Regions from separate parts of the Bradyrhizobium sp. 40 genome, predicted to be linked through region 2. Evidence: riboswitches for the same ligand, from Rfam matches in the RefSeq annotation. Region 2 holds a riboswitch; the other holds the start of a gene.

Region 1 (11,873 bases), 390 kb from region 2:
TCTTCGACGTCGTCCCGGACAAGCGAGCGCTGATCCGGGACCCATAACCACCGAACGTGGTTTGGCGAAGACTCGGAGCGACCCCTTTCGCACGGCAACTGCGCGCTCGGAGTATGGGTCCCGGCCCCCCGCGCGCAATTGCGCACTAGGCCGGGACGAGACTGAAATCGTTGAGCCGTCTTCGCGCGACGACTTGCCGTAATTACCGCGGCCCCGGCTTCACCGGTGCACGCCGCCGATCCGACGCCGGCTGGTACGCGACGCGCGAGTGCTGGGCGCAATAGGGCAGGCCGGACAGCGCCCGTCCACCGCAGAAGAAGAAGTCCGGGCTTGAGGGATCGCCGACCGGCCAGTGGCAGGTCGCCTCGTTCAATTCCAGCAGCGACAGCCGCTGGCTCATCGGCACCACGTTGTCATAGGTGACCGGATCCGGCTCAGCCTCGACCTCGAAGGCCTGCGCCAGCGCGGTGTTGCCGCGCGAGATCGGGCGGCTCACCCGCATCATGTGCTGCGCGGGGCGCGCCTTGCGCGGGCGCGGCGCTGCCGATGAAGGGCTCTTGGCGCGGCCCGAAAGGCCGAGCCTGTGCACTTTGCCGATCACGGCATTGCGGGTCACATTGCCGAGCTCCGCCGCGATCTGGCTGGCCGAAAGTCCGGCCTCCCAGAGCTTTTTCAGCTGCTCGACGCGATCATCGGACCAGGTCAAAACCGTCATTGCACCCTTTCCCTCGCTGCGCGCCAGCCATCCTGGGGCCTCGCAGCGAATGCCTAAGCCTTCAAAAACCCGTGCCGCCAGAATCCCTTAAGGCTCGCCGGGCGCGTCTTGAACGCCCGAACGTTTACGCCGGTACATAAGGACTTAAAGATCAGAACCACTGCACGAGATGTCGTATCTGACAATCCAAACGCTACAATATGGCGTGACTCCCGCGCAAGAGTCCGCCGACTCGCTTCCACATGTTCCGTGACTAAATCCCGCAAAATCGGCACCGCAAGACTACGGATTCAGCGTTTCGCGAGGCTTTCCGGGCGGCATTGACACCCGTTTCACCAGGCCTAAGATAGTCGCGCGTGCCGCCCTCAAGAGGCGGCACGTTTCGTTTTCCGGGCCGGTCGATGGTGCGTTGCGCAATGCACGCTCACACCGTCCGCAACATTCAAGTGACCGTCATGACTAACAGCGCAGCGCCGCATTTGCTCCCCGTTTTCGCCAGGTCCGACCTCGGTTTCGAGCGTGGCGAAGGCTGCTGGCTGATCGCGACCAATGGCGAGCGCTATCTGGACTTCACCTCCGGCGTTGCGGTGAATGCGCTCGGCCATGCCCATCCGGCGCTGGTCGCGGCGTTGCAGGAGCAGGCCACGAAGCTCTGGCACATGTCGAACCTGTTCCAGAGCCCGGACGGCGAAAAGCTCGCCGCGCGCCTGTGCAATGAAAGTTTCGCGGAGTTCGTGTTCTTCTGCAATTCCGGCGCCGAAGCGCTGGAATGCGTGATCAAGGTCGTGCGCCGTTATCACGCCGCGAAGGGCCATCCCGACCGCTATCGCATGATCACCTTCGAAGGCGCCTTCCATGGCCGCACGCTGGCGACACTTGCCGCGACGGGTTCGGCAAAATATCTCGAAGGTTTCGGCCCCCCGATGGAGGGCTTCGACCAAGTTGCGCATGGCGATCTCGACGCGGTGAAAAAGGCGATCGGTCCGCAGACCGCCGGAATCCTGATCGAGCCGATCCAGGGCGAGGGCGGTGTGCGTTCGGCAACGCCCGCCTTCCTGAGGGCGTTGCGCCAGCTCTGCGACGAGAAGGGTCTGTTGCTCGCCTTCGACGAGGTGCAAACCGGCATGGGCCGCACCGGCGATCTGTTCGCGTACCGCCGCCTTGGCGTCGAACCCGACGTGATGTCGCTGGCCAAGGCGCTCGGCGGCGGCTTCCCGATCGGCGCCTGCCTTGCGACCGCGGAAGCGGCATCCGGCATGACGCCGGGCTCGCACGGCTCGACCTTCGGCGGCAATCCGCTCGCGATCTCGGCTGCGAATGCCGTGCTCGACGTCATGCTCAAGCCCGGCTTCTTCGATCACGTGCAGAGGATGTCGCTGCTGCTCAAGCAGAAGCTCGCCTCCGTGATCGACCGTCATGGCGATGTCGTCAGCGAAGTGCGCGGCGAGGGCCTCCTGATCGGCATCAAGGCCGTGGTGCCTTCCGGCGATCTCGTTGCCGCCTTGCGCGCAGAAAAGCTGCTCACCGTCGGTGCCGGCGACAATGTCGTGCGTTTCCTGCCGCCTTTGATCGTCACCGAAGCCGAGATCGAGGACAGCGTCGGGCGGCTCGAGCGCGCCTGCACCGCGTTATCCGGCAACAAGCGGGCGGCAAGCTGATGAGCAAGTCGCCCGATAATACACACGAGAAAACACCGAAGCACTTCCTCGATATCAACGAGCTGCCGCTGTCGGAGCTCAAGCGCATGCTCGCCGCGTCCACCGCGATGAAGGCGAAGCAGAAGGCGCATCAGCCGGTCAGGCCGCTCGAAGGCAAGACGCTGGCGATGATCTTCGAGCGCCCCTCGACGCGGACGCGGGTGTCTTTCGATGTTGCCATGCGCCAGCTCGGCGGCGAGCCCATCATGCTCACCGGTGCCGAGATGCAGCTCGGCCGCGGCGAGACCATCGCCGACACCGCGCGGGTGCTGTCGCGCTATGTCGACGCGATCATGATCCGCATCCTCAATCACGACGCCCTTCTGGAGCTTGCGGCGAACGCCACCGTGCCCGTCATCAACGGCCTGACGCGGCGCTCGCATCCCTGCCAGGTGATGGCCGACCTCATGACCTACGAGGAACATCGCGGCCCGATCGAGGGCAAGACGGTGGCCTGGACCGGAGACGACAACAACGTGCTGGCGTCCTGGGCGCACGCCGCCGAGCGCTTCAAATTCCAGCTCAATGTCGCGACTCCTCCGGAGCTCGCGCCGAAAAAAGCGATGCGCGACTTCATCAAGGCGACCGGCGCGCCGATCATGCTCGGCACGGATGCCGAAGCCGCCGTGCGCGGCGCCGATTGTGTCGTGACCGACACCTGGGTGTCGATGGGCGACAAAGAAGGCGAGCACCGGCACAACGTGCTCAAGCCCTATCAGGTCAATGCCCAGCTGATGTCGCTGGCCAAGCCGGATGCGCTGTTCATGCACTGCCTGCCCGCCCATCGCGGCGAGGAGGTCACCGATGAGGTAATCGACGGTCCGCAATCCGTCGTCTTCGACGAGGCCGAAAACCGCCTGCACGCGCAGAAGGGCATTCTGGCCTGGTGTTTCGACGCGGTGAAGTAGATCGACGCGGCGAGCTAACTTTCCGTCGTCCCGGCGAAGGCCGGGACCCATACCGCGGAATCTCTCTTGTGGCAGATCGGCGGAGGCAACGAGTTTTCGCCAAACCAATATTCGTGGTTATGGGTCCCGGCCTTCGCCGGGGCGACACCGAAGTTGCCGTATCATGATCAAACCAGTGTCCAGATGAGCTGCTCCGAACCCCTTCCAATTCCGCCTTCCGACCCCAGATAAAGCGCCATGGTTTCCCAATCCTCTGACATGAAAACCGGGCCCGAAGGCCCGGTTCGCGCGCCATCCGCGGTTCCGATTGATGACGCCGTGCTGCCCTACGAGGTCGACGCGCTCGATGTGCGCGGTCGGCTGGTGCGGCTTGGTCCGGCGCTCGACGAGATCCTGACCAAGCACGATTACCCGGCGCCGGTCGGCAAGCTGCTCGGCGAGGCCATCGTGCTGACCACGCTGCTCGGCTCGGCGCTGAAGTTCGAGGGCCGCTTCATCCTCCAGGCCCAGACCGACGGTCCGGTGTCGTTTCTGGTCGTGGACTATCAGGCGCCGGATCGTCTACGCGCCTATGCGCGCTACGACGCCGCGCGCCTCGGCGATGCAAAGGATTCCGGCGCGCTGCTGGGGCACGGTCATCTAGCCATGACCATCGACCAGGGCCCCGACATGAGCCGCTACCAGGGCCTGGTCGCGCTCGACGGCGGCAGCCTGGAAGACGCCGCTCACGAATATTTCCTGCGCTCCGAGCAGATCCCGACCCGCGTGCGCCTCGCCGTCGGCGAGGAATGGCGCTCGAACGACGGCGGCAAGCATCGCTGGCGCGCCGGCGGCATGCTGATGCAGTTCCTGCCGAAGGCGCCCGAGCGCGCGCGGCAGGCCGATCTGCATCCCGGCGATGCGCCCGAAGGCGTCGAGGTGCATGCCGTCGCTGAAGACGATGCTTGGGTCGAGGCGCGCTCGCTGATCGAGACCGTCGAAGATGTCGAGCTGATCGATCCGGAGCTGTCCGGCGAGCGGCTGCTCTACCGTCTGTTCCACGAACGCGGCGTGCGCGTGTTCAATCCGCTGCCCTTGAAGGCGCAATGCTCCTGCTCGCGCGACGCGGTGGCATCGATGCTGAAGAGCTTTTCGTCCGACGATCGTGCCGCGATGGTCAAGGACGACAAGGTCGTCGTGACCTGCGAGTTCTGCAGCTCGGTGTACGAGTTCACACCGGACGAGGCGGGCGTCGAGGACGCGTAGCGCGGTGCTGTAGTGCCGGAGGGCGGGTAAAGCGAAGCGTGCCCACCATCTCAGACCCTAATTCAACACCCGCTTGTTGTCCGGGCTGTCCAGCGAGAACGTCGGCACGTCGATCTCGAAGCGCTCGCCGGTTGCGCTGACCATCTGGTAGCGGCCGGTCATGAAGCCCGAGGCGGTCGTGAGCGGCACGCCGGAGGTGTATTCGAAGCGTTCGCCGGGGGCGAGCGTCGGCTGCTCGCCGACGACGCCCTCGCCCTTCACCTCCTGCTGCCGGCCGGTGGCGTCGGTGATGATCCAGTGCCGCGTCTTGAGCTGCACGGTCTCGTCGCCGGAATTGGTGATGACGATGGTGTAGGACCAGAAATAGCGGGAGCGGTCGGCCGACGACTGCTCCGGAACAAAGTTCGGCTCGACGGTCACTTCGATCTGGCGGGTCACGGCGCGGTACATGATTGCCATCATACCGAAATCTGCTCGGGAACCAAACGCCGGAGGCGGTTCTGGCGACATCGTCCCGCCAGAATTCGCAGGGAAGTACACGTCCAAGTGTCTTTGCATGTGATCCGGGCGCTTTGCGAGATGACGGCCGGACCGGTACACTCCTTGCCACGTCGCGATTTGCGGAAGGGTTTTTAGCCCCCGATGACCATTGCCGACCAAGTGACGGGATCGACGATCGCGGGAACCGCCAAACCTGTGGAGGTCAAATCCGCGGGTGCAAAGCCGCGCGCGGCATCGCCGGCCATTTCGCTGCCCGCCATCGGCGAGCGCGAGCTCCGGCTCGACCTGTTCCGCGGCCTGGCACTGTGGCTGATCTTCATCGACCATTTGCCGCCGAGCCTTCTGACCTGGTTCACGATCCGCAATTACGGCTTCAGCGACGCCACCGAGATCTTCATCTTCATCTCCGGCTATACCGCCGCCTTCGTCTACGGTCGGGCGATGCTGGAGTCCGGCATCGTCGTCGCCACCGCGCGCATCCTGCGGCGCGTCTGGCAGATCTATGTCGCCCACGTCTTCCTCTTCACGATCTTCCTTGCCGAAATCTCCTACGTCGCGACCAGGTTCGAGAACCCGCTCTATACCGAAGAGATGGGCATCATGGATTTCCTCAAGCAGCCCGACGTCACGATCGTGCAGGCGCTGCTGCTGCGCTTCCGTCCCGTCAACATGGACGTGCTGCCGCTCTACATCGTGCTGATGCTGGCGCTGCCCTTGATCCTGTGGCTGATGAAATGGCGCCCCGACGTGACGCTCGGCCTCTCCGTCGCGCTCTACGCGGTGACCTGGGAATACGATCTCTATCTGTCGGCCTATCCAAACGGCTTCTGGGCCTTCAATCCCTTCGCCTGGCAATTGCTGTTCGTGTTCGGGGCATGGTGCGCGCTCGGGGGTGCGCGACGGATGTCGCACATTCTCGCTTCGCGGGTGACGATGTGGATCGCGATCGCCTATCTGGTCGCGGCATTCTACGTGACGCTGACCTGGTATGTGCCGCAGCTCTCCCACTTCATGCCGAAGCGGCTCGAGCAGTGGATGTATCCGATCGACAAGGCCGACCTCGACGTGCTGCGCTTCACGCATTTCCTGGCGCTGGCCGCGCTCACCGTGCGCGTCCTGCCCCGGGACTGGCCGGGCCTGAAATCGCCCTGGCTGCGGCCGCTGATCCTGTGCGGCTCGCATTCCCTGGAGATATTCTGTCTTGGCGTCTTCCTAGCCTTTGCCGGCCATTTCATCCTGGCCGAAGTCTCGGGCGGCCCAGTGATGCATGCGCTAATTAGTCTCTCCGGAATCCTGATCATGTGGGCCATGGCCTGGCTGATTTCGTGGTACAAGCGGGTGGCTGACAAGAGCGGTTCGAAAACCAAAAGCGCCGTCGGCAGCGCCGATATGGCGGGAGGGGGCTGATGAAGGCGAAGGTTTTCCTGAGCCTGATCCTGCTGTGCGGTGGTCTCGCCGCGCCTCCGGCGCGTGCGGACGATGCTGCGCCTGCTTCTTCGGCCGCGCCTGCTGCTTCGGCGGCACCTGCTGCTTCAGCCGCGCCCGCAGCCTGCGAATTGCCGTCCTATCTGCTCACCAGCGAAAGCCAGCTTCCCAAGGTCGCCGATGCCATCAAGGCCGGCAAGCCGCTCGAAATCCTGGTCATCGGCAGCCGCTCGACCACGATTCCGGCCTCCGAGGACGCTTCTTATCCGGCGCGGATGCAGGCCATCCTGAAGGAGAAGCTGCCGCCGACCGAGACTGTGCACGTCTCCGTAGAAATACAGAGCAAGAAAACGGCCGAGGAGGCGGCCGCCAGCTTCGTTAAGCTGATGGAAGCAAAAGCGCCTACTTTGGTCATCTGGCAGACCGGGACCGTGGATGCTATTCGAGCCATTGATCCCGACGATTTTCGTGGCGCGGTGACCGAAGGGGTTGTTGCGTTGCAAAAGGCAGGGGCTGACGTCGTCTTGATGAATCTGCAGTACAGTCCGCGTACCGAAACCATGATCTCGGTGCCGCCATACCTCGACAATATGCGGGTGGTGGCGCAGGAGCACGACATTCCGCTGTTCGATCGTTTCGCGATCATGCGGCAGTGGAATGATCAGGGGCAGTTCGACCTGTTCAGCCCGTCGCGCGGGCCCGAGCTGGCGAAACAGGTCCATGATTGCCTTGGCCGGGCGTTGGCACAGTTCGTGATCGACGCTGCCCATCTGGAGCCGGCCCAGCAGCAAAATTGAGGTCTAGCGTTAATGAGTTCTCTCCGCCCTTTTTGCCTGACGGCATGGCTGGCTGTGCCCGCAGCAGCGCTGCTGCTGTTGCTGAGTCCGGCCTCGCAGTCGCACGCGCAGACGCAGGCCGCGCAGGCAACGCCGGCCCCGCAGCAGTCGGCTGATCCGGCTCCCGCTTCGCCGCCCCAGACCGCCGTCGCAGCGACATCCCCGGAGCAGCGCGGCATCACCGCGCGCGCCATCGACAAGGTGAAGCAGGTCGCGAAATCCGCCGGCGACATCTTTAGCCGCGTCCCCTGCCTGTCGCCGAAGGGCGGCGCGAAGGCAATGGGCTCGCTGCCGCATGTCGCGGGCAAGCTCGTCGCCGGCCAGCCCGTCGTCATCGTCGCATTCGGCTCGTCGTCGACCGCGGGATTCGGCGCGAGCTCGCCGGAGTTCAACTATCCCAATCGCCTTGCCGCGCAGCTGCACCGGCACTATCCGACTGCCGACATCACCGTCGTCAATGCCGGCGTCGGCGGCGAGGACGCACCCGAGATGATGAAGCGCCTCCAGAAAGAGGTGATCGACGTGCATCCGGATCTGGTGATCTGGCAGGTCGGCACCAATGCCGTGCTGCGCAATCTCGATCCCGGCGATACCGCCAAACTGGTCGAGGACGGCATCAGCCGCATCCAGGCTGCCGGCGGCACTGACGTCGTGCTGGTCGATCCGCAATATTCGCCCGCCGTCAACCAGCGCGCGGACAGCGCCGGCAAGATGGTGAAGTTGCTCGGCAAGGTCGCCGAGCTTCGTCATGTCGGCATCTTCCCGCGCTTCGAGGTGATGCGCGACTGGCACGAGAAGCAGTCGATTCCGGTCGAGAGCTTCGTGATCGCCGACGGCCTGCACATGAACGATTGGGGCTACGCCTGCTTCGCCCAGCTCCTCGGCGACGACATCATCCGCTCTGTCGGCCAGATCAAGCTCGGCGTCAACGTGCCCGCGGACGTGCGGACCTATCGGCCGATGTAAGCATCGGTGCGTAGGGTGGGCGAAGGCGCGCTCTTCGCGCGCCGTGCCCACCATCCATCGGCGCTGCCATCGTGAATGGTGGGCACGCTTCGCTTTGACCACCCCACGATGTCGAATGCGTGGCTACGCCTTCTCCAGCGCCGCGGTCAGATCCTCGATCAGATCGTCCGCGTGCTCAAGCCCCGCCGAGAAGCGGATGAAGCCCTCGCTGATGCCGAGCGCGGCGCGGTCCTCCGGCTTGAGGCGCTGATGCGTCGTCGTTGCCGGATGCGTGACGAGGCTCTTGGCGTCGCCGAGATTGTTCGAGATCTTGGCGAGCTTGAGCTCGTTGAGCACGCGGAACGCCGCCTGCTTGCCGCCCTTGACCTCGAGGCCGACCAGCGTCGAGCCGCCGCGCATCTGCTTCTTCACCAATGCGGCCTGCGGATGATCGGCGCGGCCGGGGAACACCAGCCGTGAAATCTTCGGATGGCTCGCCAGCACGTCCGCGATGCGCGCCGCCGTCTCGGTCTGCGCGCGCACGCGCACGGCGAGCGTCTCCAGGCCCTTGAGCAGGACCCACGCGTTGAACGGCGAGATCGACGGGCCGGTCTGGCGCATGAAATTGTGGATGTGCTCGGCGATGAACGCTTCCGAGGACAGGATGATGCCGCCGAGACAGCGGCCCTGGCCATCGATGTGCTTGGTCGCGGAATAGACCACGACGTCGGCGCCGAGCGCGAGCGGGCTCTGCCAGATCGGAGTGGCGAACACGTTGTCGACGACGAGCCGCGCGCCGCCGCTGTGCGCGATCTCTGCGATGCCGGGAATGTCGAGTACATCCAGCGTCGGGTTGGTCGGGCTCTCCAGGAAAAACGTCTTGGTGTTCGGCTTCATGGCGCGCTGCCACTGGTCGAGATCGAGGCCGTCGACCAGCGTGGTCTCGATGCCGTAGCGCGGCAGCAAATCCTGCACGACGTAGAGACACGAGCCGAACAGCGCGCGCGAGGCCACGACGTGATCGCCGGCCTTGAGCGGCGCCAGGATCGCGGTCGTCACCGCGGCCATGCCGGTCGCGGCGGAACGTGCCGCTTCGGCGCCTTCGAGCTCGATCATGCGCCGCTCGAACATCGAGATGGTCGGATTGGAGTAGCGTGAATAGATGAAGCCGGGGTCCTCGCCCTTGAACCGCGCCTCGCACTCCTCGGCGCTGTTGTAGACGTAGCCCTGGGTCAGGAACAGCGACTCCGACGTCTCGCCATATTGCGAGCGCAGGGTGCCGGAATGGACCAGGCGGGTTTCGGGACGGTAGGACGCGGTGGACGCCGGGGACTTCGACATAGGACCTCCTGAAGTGACCATCGAAAATGGTCACAAAAAAACCGGCCTGGAATATCTCCACGGGCCGGGATCACAGAGGTCCCCGGCCTGTTTAGCGACTTATTTAACGTGGCTGCAAGCCGGCCGGCTCAAATCACCACGGGATAAGTCATGCTCATATTCCGCAATGCCCTTTCCGTCAAGACGTCCATCGGATAGCCGTAAAACGCTCATATTTCCCGCATGTCGGGATGTGTTTGATCCCTGATGAGGACCCCGGGTTGACGTTCACGGTCGCCGCCGACGCCAATGGTATCCTGCCCGACCGCATGATCGCGGCGATGGCGGAGGGTGGTCTCATCCTGCCCGCTTACGACTTCGTCGAAAGCCAGATCCAGCCGGCGAGCCTCGATTTGCGCCTCGGCGACATTGCCTATCGCGTTCGCGCCAGCTTCCTGCCCGGTCCCGGCGCCACCGTCGCCGAGCGCATTGACGAGTTGAAGCTGCATGAGTTCAGCCTCGCCGACGGCGCGGTGCTGGAGACCAACTGCGTCTACATCGTGCCGCTGCTCGAAAGCCTCGCGCTGCCGCCGGAGATCGTCGCGGCCGCCAACCCGAAAAGCTCGACCGGCCGGCTCGACGTCTTCACCCGCGTGATCGCCGACGGCACCCGCCGCTTCGACATGATCGGTGCCGGCTATCACGGTCCGCTCTATGCCGAGATCAGTCCGAAGACGTTCCCAGTGCTGGTCAGCGAGGGCTCGCGCCTGAGCCAGGTGCGCTTCCGCACCGGCGACGCCATCCTCAACATCGACGATCTCGAGGCGCTGCATGCGACCGAGCGTCTCGTCGATATCGATGACGCCGATCTCACCGGCGGCGTCGCCGTCTCGGTTGATCTTTCCGGCGAAAAGAGCGGCGGCTTCGTCGGCTACCGCGCCAAGCGCCACACCGGCGTCATCGACGTCGATCGCCGCGCCGGCTATTCCGTCGAGGAGTTCTGGGAGCCGATCTCGGCCCGCCCCGACGGCAGCCTGATCCTCGATCCCGGCGAGTTCTATATCCTCGCGTCGAAAGAGGCCGTGCAGGTGCCGCCCGATTACGCCGCGGAGATGGTGCCGTTCGATCCGTTGGTCGGTGAGTTCCGCGTGCATTATGCCGGATTCTTCGATCCCGGCTTCGGTTATGCCGGCGCCGGCGGGTTGGGGTCGCGCGCCGTGCTCGAAGTGCGCTCGCGCGAGGTGCCGTTCATCCTCGAGCACGGCCAGATCGTCGGCCGCCTGGTCTACGAGAAGATGCTGGCCCGCCCCGACGCCATGTACGGCCAGCGCATCGGCTCGAACTACCAGGCGCAGGGGCTGAAGCTGAGCAAGCATTTCCGGGTGTAGCGATCACCCGTCGCCCGGATGGAGCGCAAGCGTCATCCGGGAAAGTCTCACTTGTGGCACGATCCCGGCTTACGCTGTGCTCCATCCGGGCCACCAGGTGCTGACATGACCAATCCATCCCAACTCGACGCATACATCCTCGACGACGTCGCCGATGCGCTGATCTATTCGGATCGCGCCGGCACCATCATGCGCTGGAATCGCGCATCGTCCGCACTGTTCGGCTTCTCCGCGGACGAAGCGCTGGGCCAGAATCTCGACCTGATCATTCCCGAACATCTGCGCGCCGCGCACTGGAAGGGTTTCGAGGCCGCACTAGCCAGCGGCGCGATGAAGCTTGCGGGCAAGCCGACACTGACCCGCGCGCTGCACAAGGACGGGCGCAAGCTCTACATCGAGATGACCTTTGCGCTGGTGCGGGACGCCGCTGGAGTGGTGCAGGGGTCGGTGGCGATGGCACGCGACGTCACCGACCGCGTCGAGCGCGAGCGTGCCGCCAGAGTTGCGCAAAATTCGTGATGCGGAATTGGCGAGCCCGCGTGCAGGGCGCCCTGCATGCGGCTCAGCTTGTCCGTCGCCGGCTGCGGTGACACACTCGATCAAAACAACGATCGGGAGCGAACATGGCCGCTGCATCTGACCCCGCGCAGGAAGCTCAATGGAAACGCTGGCGCGCGGTTGCCGATCTCTATCACGCCTATTTCACCGGCTTGATCCTCACCGTGGTCACACGTCGCGGCACGGCAGATGCCGCGGAGTTCGTCTTTCGCGTGTTCCGCCGCCAGCAGCAGGAGCGCTTCCTGCCGGGGCTGGAGAAGCTCGGGCTGAGCCATCTGCCGCCAGCAGTCGCCGCCGCGCAATATCACTACCTCTCGAACTGGATCGGCGGCGTG
Region 2 (11,873 bases):
GCTGGATCACGCGCTTGAGCGGCCGTGCGCCGTAGGCGGGATCCCAGCCCTTGGCGGCGAGCCAGTCGCGGCCCGCAGCGTCGAGCGTCAGCACGATCTTGCGATCGGTCAAGAGCTTCTGCAGCCGCGCGAACTGGATCTCGACGATCCGGCCCATCTCGCTCCTCTGCAAGCGATGGAACAGGATGATCTCGTCGACGCGGTTCAAGAACTCTGGCCTGAAGTGCGACCGCACCATTCCCATCACCTGCTCGCGCACGGCCGAGGTGTCCTCGCCCTCCGGCTGGTTCACCAGAAACTCCGAACCGAGGTTCGAGGTCATGATGATCAGCGTGTTGCGGAAGTCGACGGTGCGGCCCTGGCCGTCGGTGAGGCGGCCGTCGTCGAGCACCTGCAACAGCACGTTGAACACGTCAGGATGCGCCTTCTCGATCTCGTCGAACAGCACGACCTGGTAGGGCCGGCGCCGCACCGCTTCGGTGAGCGCACCGCCCTCGTCATAACCGACATAGCCCGGAGGCGCGCCGATCAGCCGCGAGACCGAGTGCTTCTCCATGTACTCGGACATGTCGAGCCGGACCATCGCGGTCTCGTCGTTGAACAGATACTCGGCGAGCGCTTTCGTCAGCTCGGTCTTGCCGACGCCGGTGGGCCCCAGGAACATGAACGAGCCGGTCGGCCGGTTCGGGTCCTGCAGCCCCGCGCGCGAACGGCGCACGGCGGTCGCGACCGCACGTACGGCTTCGGCCTGGCCGACGACGCGCTTGCCGAGCGAGTCCTCCATCCGCAGGAGCTTGTCTTTCTCGCCTTCCAGCATCTTGTCGACGGGCACGCCGGTCCAGCGCGAGACCACCTGCGCGATGTGGTTGGCGGTGACCGCCTCCTCCATCATCTCGCCGGAGTTCTCCTTGGCCTCGATGTCGGCAAGCTGCTTTTCGAGCTCGGGGATCCGGCCATAGGCCAGCTCACCGGCCTTCTGGAATTCACCGCGCCGCTGCGCGTTGGCGAGTTCGACCCGTAAGCCGTCGAGCTCGGCCTTCAGCTTCTGGGCGTCGGAGAGCTTGTTCTTCTCCGCGCTCCAGCGTGCGGTGAGCGCCGCGGACTTCTCCTCGAGATCGGCTAGCTCCTTCTCCAGGGTCTGCAGGCGGCTCTTCGAACCGGCATCGCTCTCTTTCTTCAATGCTTCCTGTTCGATCTTCAGCCGGATGATTTCCCGATCCATCGAATCCAGCTCTTCCGGCTTGGAGTCGACCTGCATCTTGAGCCGCGCGGCCGCCTCGTCCATGAGGTCGATGGCCTTGTCCGGCAGGAAGCGGTCGGTGATGTAGCGGTTGGACAGCGTCGTGGCGGCGACCAGCGCGGAATCGGTGATCCGCACGCCGTGGTGCTGCTCGTACTTGTCCTTCAGCCCGCGCAGAATCGAGATCGTATCCTCGACCGAGGGCTCGCTGACGAAGATCGGCTGGAAACGCCGCGCCAGCGCTGCGTCCTTTTCGACGTGCTTCTGGTACTCATCGAGCGTGGTGGCGCCGATGCAGTGCAGCTCGCCGCGGGCGAGCGCAGGCTTCAGCAGGTTGGACGCGTCCATCGCGCCATCGCCCTTGCCGGCGCCGATCAGCGTGTGCATCTCGTCGATGAACAGGACGAAATTGCCCTCGCTCCCGATCACCTCCTGGAGCACGGCCTTCAGCCGCTCCTCGAACTCGCCGCGATACTTCGCACCCGCGATCAGCGCACCGAGGTCGAGCGACAGCAGCTTCTTGTCCTTCAGGCTCTCCGGCACGTCGCCGTTGACGATGCGCAGCGCCAGGCCCTCGGCGATGGCGGTCTTGCCGACGCCGGGCTCACCGATCAGGACGGGATTGTTCTTGGTCCGGCGCGACAGCACCTGGATCGTGCGGCGGATCTCCTCGTCGCGGCCGATGACCGGATCGAGCTTGCCGTCGCGCGCTGCCTGGGTGAGGTCGCGGGCATATTTCTTCAGCGCGTCATACGCGTTCTCGGCCGTTGCGGAGTCCGCAGTCCGGCCCTTGCGCAGCGCTTCGATCGCCGCATTGAGGTTTTGCGGGGTGACGCCGCCCTTGGCCAGGATCGCGCCCGCCTCGCTGCTCTTCTCCAGCGCGAGCCCGAGCAGCAGCCGCTCGACCGTGACAAAGCTGTCGCCGGCCTTCTCGCCGGCCTTTTCGGCGACGTCGAAGGTGCGGGCGAGCTCGGGCGCCAGATAGATCTGGCCGGCGCCGCCGCCAGAGACCTTCGGCACCTTGTTCAGGGCGTCCTCGGTCGCCTTCAGAATTGCGCGGGAATTGCCGCCGGCGCGGTCGATCAGGCCGGCAGCGAGGCCTTCATTGTCATCCAGCAGCACTTTCAGGACGTGCAGGGTCGAAAACTGCTGGTGCCCTTCGCGCACCGCAAGCGACTGTGCGGACTGGACGAAGCCCCTGGAGCGTTCGGTATATTTTTCGATGTTCATATCGTGGTCTTTCCCTCGGCCTGCCCCTGGAGCCCTCAAAGGCACTCCAAACGGCATCTTCATTGGGTTTCCGATAACCGCATTGACGTTTCTCAACCGGCAACGGTCGTTATCAGCCGGCGCTGGCGCCGGCCTGACCCAGATGTGGGAAGCGAGGCCTCGGACCGGAAGAGGCGAGTTCACAATTTCGTGCGCGGATCCGCCCGCTTGGCGCCGATGGGCCGAATCCCCTAAGTAGCGGCATGACCCCTAGCGCAATGACAGCCAGCCAGACCGCCGAGATCACCGGCCTCTACCGTTATCCGATCAAGGGCCTGACGCCGGAGCCCCTGCCCCGCGTCTCCCTGCGAGCCGGCCAGACCCTGCCCGCCGACCGCCGCTACGCCATTGAGAACGGCCCAAGCGGCTTCGATCCGGAACAGCCGCAGTGGAAGCCGAAGATCCAGTTCCTGATGCTGGCGCGCAATGAGCGGCTGGCTTCGCTCGACAGCCGGTTCGAGGACGCGACCAACCGCCTGACCATCCGCAAGGACGGCCAGATCGTCGCCAGCGGCGATCTCGAGACCGCCGCCGGGCGCGCCGCCATCGAGGACTACTTCAGCCAGAACTTTCAGCCAGAGCTGAAAGGTCCGCCCAAGATCCTGTCCGGCCGCAACCACAGCTTTTCCGACGTCGCCCGCAAGGTCGTGTCCATCATCAATCTCGACAGCGTCCGCGCGCTCGAGACCATGCTCGGCGGCGCCGCCGTCCACCCGCTGCGCTTCCGCGCCAATCTCTACGTGAAGGGCTGGCCGGCCTGGTCCGAGCTCGACCTCGTCGGCCAGACGCTCGCGATCGGACAGGCCCGGCTGCAAGTGGTCAAGCGCATCAAGCGCTGCCCGGCTACCAATGTCGACCCCGAGACCGCCAGGCGCGATCTCGAAATCCCGACCACGCTCTCGAGCAATCTCGGCCACATGGACTGCGGCATCTATGCCGAGGTGATCGCCGACGGCGACATCGGCGTGGGCGACGCGGTTGCGTTGGAAGAGCCGAAGCTGGTGTGACGCGGCGCCGGCGCCACGTACTCCGTCATTGCGAGCGCAGCGAAGCAATCCAGATATCTATCTGCGGAGACAGTCTGGATTGCTTCGTCGCTTCGCTCCTCGCAATGACGGCCGTCAGTTCGGCATCACATACGCATAGATCCGGCCGCGCGAGACCGGTGCTTCGCGAACGCGGTTGCCGTTGTTGCCGGAGATCATGATCGGATTACCCTGCGCGTCGACGCCGGTGATGATGCCGACATGGCCGCCCCGGCCGCCGCGCGACATCACTGCGATGGCGCCGACCTGCGGACCGGAGACGCGCGTCCCGTAATGGGCGAACGAATTCGCCATATCGGAGCCGGTGCCACGGTGACCGGTCTTCTCAAGCACCATGTTCATGAACCGCGCGCACCACAGGCTGCCGCGGCCGGTCGGATTGCCGCCGACATAGCGGCGCGCCTCGGACACGAGGCCCGATCCGCCGCCGAAGCCGCCGCTGCCCGTGGCGCTATGGGCCACGCCGCCGTCATTCGCGTTAGTGGCCATCCCACCGCCACGCCTCGTGGCGATTCGACGGCTGGCGCGCGTGATCTTCCCACTGCTATCGCTGGTAACCATTCCTGCGTTGCCCCGCATGGCCATTCCACCGCTGCCGCTCATAGCCATTCCACCGCTGCCGCTCATGGCGATGCCACCGCTGCCGCTCATGGCGATGCCGCCGGTATTGGCGTTCGGGTCATAGCTGGCGAAGGTGTTGCCGAAGCCGCTCGCCTGCAATTGCGCCGCGCCGCGATCGAAACGCGAGCTGCGTGCATGCCGGTAATGATGATGTCTGCTGGCGTGATGCGCGTAAGCGTGGCGCTCTGCGCTATGACGATGAGGTCGTGCTGACGCCGGAGAAGTGAAGGCGGCGACCGCCGCGAAGAAAACAGCCAGCGCGACGACACAGCGCGACAGGCGAGACGCAAACAACTCGAACATTCTTCATCCTTCGTGACACCCCCACTTCCCAATCGGCCCGTGCGGTGGCCGACATCCGCGGGCTGTATCAGTATCCTGATGTGGCGAGAACAAGACGCGGCCGCGGAGATTTTCTACGATGATTAATAAGTGTTAGGGTCGTATGCGCTCACCGCAGGACGGCATTCCAATGCCGCAGCCACCTCAGGGAGAAAACCGGATGCCTCACGCCCTCACGAAGGACAATTGTCGCCTCTATTTCGAAGAAGCAGGCACCGGCACGCCGATTATTTTTCTGCACGAGTTCGCGGCCGACTACACGAATTGGGAGCCGCAGATGCGCTACTTTTCGCGCGGCCATCGCTGCATCACCTATTCGGCGCGCGGCTACACGCCATCGGACGTGCCTGATGGCGAGGTCTACGGCTACACGCATTTCTATACCGATGCGCTCGCGGTGCTCGATCATCTGAAGATCGATCGCGCGCACTTCGTCGGTCTCTCGATGGGCGCCTATTCGTCGCTCCAGATCGGGCTCAACGCGCCCCAACGTGCGCTGTCGATGACGCTCGCCGGCGTCGGCTCAGGCTCGGAGATCGAGAACCTCGACGCCTGGCGCAAGCAGTGCCGCGCCAACGCGGAGCAATTCGAGATGCTCGGCTCAGCCGAAGTCGCAAAAGTCACGCGCGAGGCGCCGAGCCGGATTCCCTTCCTGGTGAAGGACCCGCGCGGCCACGCCGATTTCTATGCCGCCCTGGCGCGGCACGACGCCAAGGGATCGGCGCGGACGATGCGCGGCTTCCAGGCCGGCCGTCCCTCGATCTTTACGATGACGGACGCGATCAGAGCGGCCACGACGCCGGCACTCATCATCTGCGGCGACGAGGACGATCCGTGCGTGGGCGCAAGCCTGTTCCTGAAGAAGCATCTGCCGGCGGCAGGGCTCGCCATGTTTCCGAAGTCCGGTCACGTCCTCAATCTCGAAGAGCCAGCGCTGTTCAACGAAACGGTGGAACGGTTCGTCACGCTGGTGGAAGCGGGAAGATGGCCGGTGCGCGACCCGAGGTCACTGGCGGCGCATTAGCGCGAAGGCGTCACCAGGTACTGCGTCGCGTAGATGGGGTAACGGGTCGGCCTACTTCCTGCCGCCGCGCGTCAGCAAGAACACGCCCTGCTCGCCGAACAGATTCCACACCCACCAGGGCATCCGCAGCCGCAGCGGACGGCCGTAGAGGTCGAGCGCCTCGGCACGTTCCATCTTGACGTCGATCGCGTCGCAGAGCTCGACGAAATCCTTGATGGTGCAGAAATGGATGTTGGCGGTGTCATACCAGCTTGCCGGCAGGTTCTCCGTGCGCGGCATGTGGCCGCCGATCAGGAGCTGGAGCCGCATCTTCCAGAAGCCGAAATTCGGGAACGACACGATGGCGCGGCGGCCGATGCGCAAGAGATTCTCGAGCACGACCTTGGGCTGCCGCGTCGCCTGCAAGGTTTGCGACAGGATCACGTAGTCAAAGGCGTCATCCGGATAATTCACGAGGTCGGTGTCGGCATCGCCCTGCACCACCGCAAGACCCTTGGCGACGCAGCGGTTGACGCCCTCGCGCGACAGCTCGATGCCGCGGCCGTCGATGCCGCGGGTTTCCAGCAGCTGGAGCAGGTCGCCTTCGCCACACCCGACGTCGAGCACCTTCGAGCCCGGCTTGACCATCTCGGCCACCAGCACATGGTCGGCGCGAAAATCACCGGGCTGCCCGGTCGCAAGGCCGCCCAGCGGCAGCGCTTCCTGTACAGACATGACTAGCCGTCCTTTAAGCTTTCTTGGCGGTGAGCCCGCGCGCCTTGCCTGCCGACTGCAGGAACGCACGGCCGATGTCGAAGAACTCGGGCACGTCGAGGAGGAACGCGTCGTGACCGCGATCGGTCTCGATCTCGGCGAACGACACCCGCGCGCTCGACGCATTCAACGCGTGCACCAGTGCGCGCGATTCCGAGGTCGGGAACAGCCAGTCGCTGGTGAAGGAGACCACGCAGAACCGGGTCTGGATTCCCGCGAACGCCTTCGCCAGCACGCCGCCATGGTCGCCGGCGATGTCGAAATAATCCATCGCGCGGGTCAGATAGAGATAGGAGTTGGCATCGAAGCGTTCGACAAAGGACGAGCCCTGGTAGCGCAGGTAGGACTCGACCTGGAAGTCGGCGTCGAACGAGAAGGTCGGCAGCTCGCGGTCCTGCATCCGCCGTCCGAATTTGCGATGCAGCGCGGCGTCGGAGAGATAGGTGATGTGCGCCGCCATCCGGGCGACAGCGAGCCCACGATGCGGATGGATACCTTGATCGGCATAGCCGCCATGGTGCCAGTCGGGATCGGCCATCACCGCCTGGCGGCCAAGCTCGTGGAACGCGATGTTCTGCGCCGAATGTCGTGTCGAGCAGGCGATCGCCAGCGCGGAGAACACCCGGCTCGGATACGCCGCCGTCCATTGCAGCACTTGCATGCCGCCCATCGAGCCGCCGACGACTGCGAACAGCGTGTCGATGCCGAGCCGGTCGATCAGCATCGCCTGCGCGCGCACCATGTCGGGGATGGTGATGACGGGGAAATCGAGGCCCCAAACCTTGCCGGTCGCCGGATTGATCGAAGCCGGACCGGTCGAGCCCATGCAGCCGCCGATCACGTTGGAGCAGATGATAAAATACTCGCTGGGATCGAGCGGTCGGCCCGAGCCGACCAAAGTCTCCCACCAGCCGGGCTTGCCGGTGACAGGGTGCACATTGGCGACGTGCTGGTCGCCGGTCAACGCATGGCAGACCAGGATTGTGTTGGAGCGATCGGCATTCAGCTCGCCATAGGTCTGGTAGGCGATCTGGAACGGGCTGAGATCGACACCGCAATCGAGCCGCAGCGGCTGTTCCAAGCCAAACTGCGCGACGTGCGAACTCGGATGATCCACCTCGTGCGACCGCTCGTCGGCGGTAATCGCGGGACTCGGAATTGACTGGACGCCAACCATCTGACCATCGACCTCGTTTGCGGTCGTCGTGGTGACCGCATTGACATCAGGCCATGAAAAACCCGGCCTGAACGATAGGTTCGGCCGGGATCGAAAGCGTCCCCGGCCTGTTTAGCGAGTTTTTTAACGTGGCTGCAAGCCGGCCGGCTCAAATGACCACGGAACGGGTAAAAACTACCGTCTTGGACGGTTTTCGTCAAGTCACGGCCCGGATCAGCCAAATTCACCTGTCGCGCCACGGGCGGAAAGGGCCCGATTTCCCTTTGCATTTCTCTTTGCTTTCGCAGCCCCGACTGCCTAATCAGGATATCCATCACAGCGGTGACGGCTCGACTGATCCGCATTGGAACGCCTCTCAACAGCACCTGTCAGACATGTCCCAACGTCCGCCCGCGCCACCATCACTCCAGGAATTGCGCAAGGAGATCGACGCGATCGACGAGGGCATGCATCGCCTGCTGATGCAACGCGGCGACATCATCGACCGCCTGATCCAGGTGAAGCAGACCCAGGAGGTCGGCTCGGCGTTCCGCCCAGCACGTGAGGCCTCCATGATGCGCGACCTCGTGCAGCGTCATCGCGGCATCCTGCCGCTCGATACGGTCGAGAGCATCTGGCGCGTCATCATCGCGACCTTCACCTATGTCCAGGCCCCGTTCTCGGTGCACGCCGACATCTCGGCGAGCGAGCCGGCCATGCGCGATTCCGCGCGATTCCATTTCGGCTTCACGGTGCCTTACGTCGCGCATTTCAGCGCGCAGGCGGCGGTCGAGGCCGTCGCGAAGTCCAAGGGCGATCTGGCGCTGGTCTCGGCGACTTCGAGCCGCACGCCGTGGTGGCTGTCGCTGGAAGAAGCCGGCGCACCAAAAATCATCGCGCGGCTGCCCTTTGTCGAGCGCGCCGACCATCCGGCGGCGTTGCCCGTGTTCGCGGTCTCGCGCGTCGCCGATAGCGCCCTGGTGACGGAGGTCGAGACCTTCAGCGTCCGCGTCTCTGGGTGGAATGCGGAGGTCGCGCGCGCCCTGTCGCCGCTCGCCGAGATCGTGGCGGTGCCCGACACCGCCTTCGACGGTGCCGCGCTGCTGGTCTCGGTCACCGCGACAAGCAACATCGACAAGATCAAGGCTGCCCTGATCGAAGCGGGGGCCTCGGTGCGCTCCACGGCCCTCGTCGGCAGCCACGCAACGCGCTATACGGTGCCCCCGACCGGGTCGAAATCGTAAGTCGCGAACCGCTTAAGCCAGTCCGGAGTTGAAGATGTCCCGCCCCGTGCCGAATCCCGGCATTCTCGATATTGCGCCCTACACGCCCGGCAAGACTCCAGTGGCAGAGCCCGGCCGCAAGGTGTTCAAGCTTTCGGCCAACGAGACGCCGTTCGGGCCCTCGCCGAAGGCGATCGAGGCGTTCAAGAACGTGGCAGATCATCTGGAAGACTATCCGGAAGGGACCTCGCGCGTGCTGCGCGAAGCGATCGGGCGCACCTTCGGGCTCGATCCCAACCGCATCATCTGCGGCGCCGGCTCGGACGAGATCCTCAACCTGCTCGCCCACACCTATCTCAGCCACGGTGACGAGGCGATTTCGACCACGCATGGCTTCCTGGTCTACCCGATCGCGACCATGGCGGTCGGCGCGAAGAATGTCATCGCGGCCGAGAAGAACCTCACCTGCGATGTCGACGCTATCCTAAAGGCGGTGACGCCGAAGACAAAGCTGGTCTGGCTCGCCAACCCCAACAACCCGACCGGCACCTATGTGCCGTTCGACGAGGTCAAGCGCCTGCGCGCCGGCCTGCCCTCGCACGTGCTGCTGGTGCTGGACGCAGCCTATTGCGACTACGTCTCGCGCAACGATTACGAGATGGGGATCGAGCTGGTCGCGACCACCGAAAACACGGTGGTGACCCACACCTTCTCCAAGATCCATGGTCTTGCGGCACTGCGCATCGGCTGGATGTTCGGCCCCGAGCACATCATCGATGCGGTCAACCGCATCCGCGGTCCCTTCAACGTATCGACGCCGGCCATGTACGCCGCCGTTGCCGCGATCGAGGACACCGCGCACCAGGCCATGTCGAAGCAGTTCACCGAGACCTGGCGCAACTGGCTGACCGAGGAGATCGGCAAGCTCGGGCTGAAGGTGACGCCGAGCGTCGCCAATTTCGTGCTGATCCACTTCCCGACCGAGGGCAAGACCTCGGACGCAGCCGACGCCTTCCTCACCAGGCGCGGGCTGGTGCTGCGCGGCTTGAAGAACTACGGCCTGCCGCATTCGCTGCGCATGACCATTAGCACCGAGGAGGCCAACCGCCTCGTCCTCGAAGGCCTGCGCGACTTCATGGCTGGACGATGAGCGCGACCCCGCACTTCCAGCGCGTCGCGCTGATCGGCTTCGGCCTGATCGGCGGCTCGATCGCGCGCGCCGCGAAGCTCCAGGGCCTGGCTTCCGAGATCGTCACCACCGCGCGCTCGGAGAAGACGCGCGCACGCGTGATGGAGCTCGGCATCGTCGATCAGGTCGTGGCGACCAATGCAGAAGCCGTGAAGGACGCCGATCTCGTCATCCTCTGCATTCCCGTCGGCGCCTGCGGCCCGGTGGCGCAGGAGATCGCCCCGCATCTCAAGCCCGGCGCGATCATCTCCGACGTCGGCTCGGTCAAGGGCGCCATCGTCAGGGATATGGCGCCGCATCTGCCGAAAGGCATCCATTTCGTGCCGGCGCATCCCGTCGCAGGCACCGAGCATTCGGGCCCCGATTCCGGCTTCGCCGAGCTCTTCATCAACCGCTGGTGCATCCTCACCCCGCCGGAGGGCGTTGATGCGGCGGCCACCGATCGCCTGCGTGCGTTCTGGGCGGCGATGGGCGCCAAGGTCGAAATCATGACGCCGGATCATCATGATCTCGTGCTCGCGATCACCAGCCATCTGCCGCATCTGATCGCCTACACCATCGTCGGCACCGCCGACGAGCTGGCGCAGGTGACGGAATCCGAGGTCATCAAGTTCTCCGCCGGCGGCTTTCGCGACTTCACGCGCATCGCGGCATCCGATCCGACGATGTGGCGCGACGTCTTCCTCGCCAACAAGGAAGCCGTGCTGGAGATGCTCGGCACCTTCACCGAGGATCTGGCAAAGCTCACCCGCGCGATCCGCCGCGGCGACGGCGAGGCACTGTTCGACCACTTCACCCGCACCCGCGCCATCCGCCGCGGCATCGTCGAAATCGGCCAGGACTCGGCCGCGCCCGACTTCGGCCGGCCGCACGCGCAGCTCGGCAACAAGCCGTAGCACTGAAGTAGCCCGGATGGAGCGCAAGCGTAATCCGGGACCTCCGTCGCTTGAGACAGGATTCCCGGATTGCGCTTCGCTCCATCCAGGCTACGAGCCCGCGTGGCTCCGTGATTAGAACGGATAGTACCGGATCTGCGTCATGACGACGTTGTCGTCCGTCCTCGGAGCGCCGCCGACGCCCGCGAACGCGAACCGTTGCGTGTGGGAATACTGCAGGCCGGCTCTCAGCGTACCGAAACTGCCTTGGTAGATGGTGTCGTAGATCCCGGTCGTGATCTGCCGGACCTCCCTGGTGTTGCCGTTGCAGGTCGCGGCCGGCGAGTTTTCGGTGAAGCAGCCGGTGTTGTTGTAGAGCGGATTGCCGTAGCCGAACGGCACCGTTCCAACATTGGCGAAATTCGCCTTGGCCTTTTCGAGGCCTGCATAGGAGTAGACATCGAGGCTGGGCGTCGCGTGCCAGATCAGGCCGACGGCGGCCGCCGTGATCGTCAGCGGGAGGATGGTGCCGTCCTGCGCCACCGCCGCGTCGGGGAACGGCGTTGCCGTGAAACGGCCGAGCACGCCGTGCGAGCCATAGAGCTGAAGATCGAGGGTTTTCGGAATCAGCTCGGCGAAGATGTGTCCACCGAAGCTTCCGGTGTCGTAGGTGTGGTTGGCGTTGTTGAAGCGATCGAACAGCTGGCGGTAGAGCGCCCACGCCTCGACATGCAGCTTGGTGGGCCCGAGCCGTGGGTCCCACGCTGCCTTGACGGTGATGTCGGGCACCTGATTCAGACTGACATTGTTGAGGTTGTTGAAGAAGCTGCCGCCGGGACCGGTCAGGTTGACCTGAAGGTTCGGGTTCAGCACGCCCTGTGGTCCGATGGCGGGTGTGCCGACGGCCGGGACATTCCCGCCGAAGAACGCGGTCTGGGCATTCTCGACCGAGGCAGCCAGCTTGAACTCCGGTCCGATGTCCTGCCAGACGCGCAGTCCGGGCTGCCGTGCCGCAAGAAATCCCGGAACGGATTCGAAGTCGATCACGCCGGGCGCGTCGACGCCACGAGGATCGATGCCCGACTTGGTCGGCGCGTTCAGCGACCAGGATTGCCCGGCGAGGAAATGTAGACCG

The links. A riboswitch is a leader RNA that binds a small molecule or an ion and turns the genes downstream of it on or off. The one in region 2 is predicted to bind S-adenosylmethionine.
Region 1: another riboswitch for S-adenosylmethionine. It lies ahead of IVB40_RS33415 (O-succinylhomoserine sulfhydrylase); the one in region 2 lies ahead of IVB40_RS31530 (homoserine O-acetyltransferase).

The regions. Positions count from the first base shown of each region.
Region 1 covers NZ_CP064688.1:6,964,546-6,976,418, reverse strand. Annotated here, with positions in the region: gene IVB40_RS33455 (GcrA family cell cycle regulator) at 203-715, opposite strand; gene IVB40_RS33450 (aspartate aminotransferase family protein) at 1,171-2,373, shown strand; gene argF (ornithine carbamoyltransferase) at 2,373-3,320, shown strand; gene IVB40_RS33440 (Hsp33 family molecular chaperone) at 3,558-4,565, shown strand; gene apaG (Co2+/Mg2+ efflux protein ApaG) at 4,623-5,027, opposite strand; gene IVB40_RS33430 (OpgC domain-containing protein) at 5,208-6,473, shown strand; gene IVB40_RS33425 (SGNH/GDSL hydrolase family protein) at 6,473-7,288, shown strand; gene IVB40_RS33420 (SGNH/GDSL hydrolase family protein) at 7,301-8,293, shown strand; gene IVB40_RS33415 (O-succinylhomoserine sulfhydrylase) at 8,417-9,613, opposite strand; SAM riboswitch at 9,684-9,763, opposite strand; gene IVB40_RS33410 (2'-deoxycytidine 5'-triphosphate deaminase) at 9,874-10,980, shown strand; gene IVB40_RS33405 (PAS domain S-box protein) at 11,086-11,499, shown strand; gene IVB40_RS33400 (hypothetical protein) at 11,604-11,873, shown strand, end outside.
Region 2 covers NZ_CP064688.1:6,575,496-6,587,368, forward strand. Annotated here, with positions in the region: gene clpB (ATP-dependent chaperone ClpB) at 1-2,470, opposite strand, end outside; gene IVB40_RS31510 (MOSC domain-containing protein) at 2,728-3,516, shown strand; gene IVB40_RS31515 (TIGR02594 family protein) at 3,631-4,479, opposite strand; gene IVB40_RS31520 (alpha/beta hydrolase) at 4,679-5,542, shown strand; gene metW (methionine biosynthesis protein MetW) at 5,594-6,256, opposite strand; gene IVB40_RS31530 (homoserine O-acetyltransferase) at 6,270-7,472, opposite strand; SAM riboswitch at 7,563-7,642, opposite strand; gene IVB40_RS31535 (chorismate mutase) at 7,847-8,695, shown strand; gene IVB40_RS31540 (histidinol-phosphate transaminase) at 8,730-9,824, shown strand; gene IVB40_RS31545 (prephenate/arogenate dehydrogenase family protein) at 9,821-10,759, shown strand; gene IVB40_RS31550 (hypothetical protein) at 10,874-11,873, opposite strand, start outside.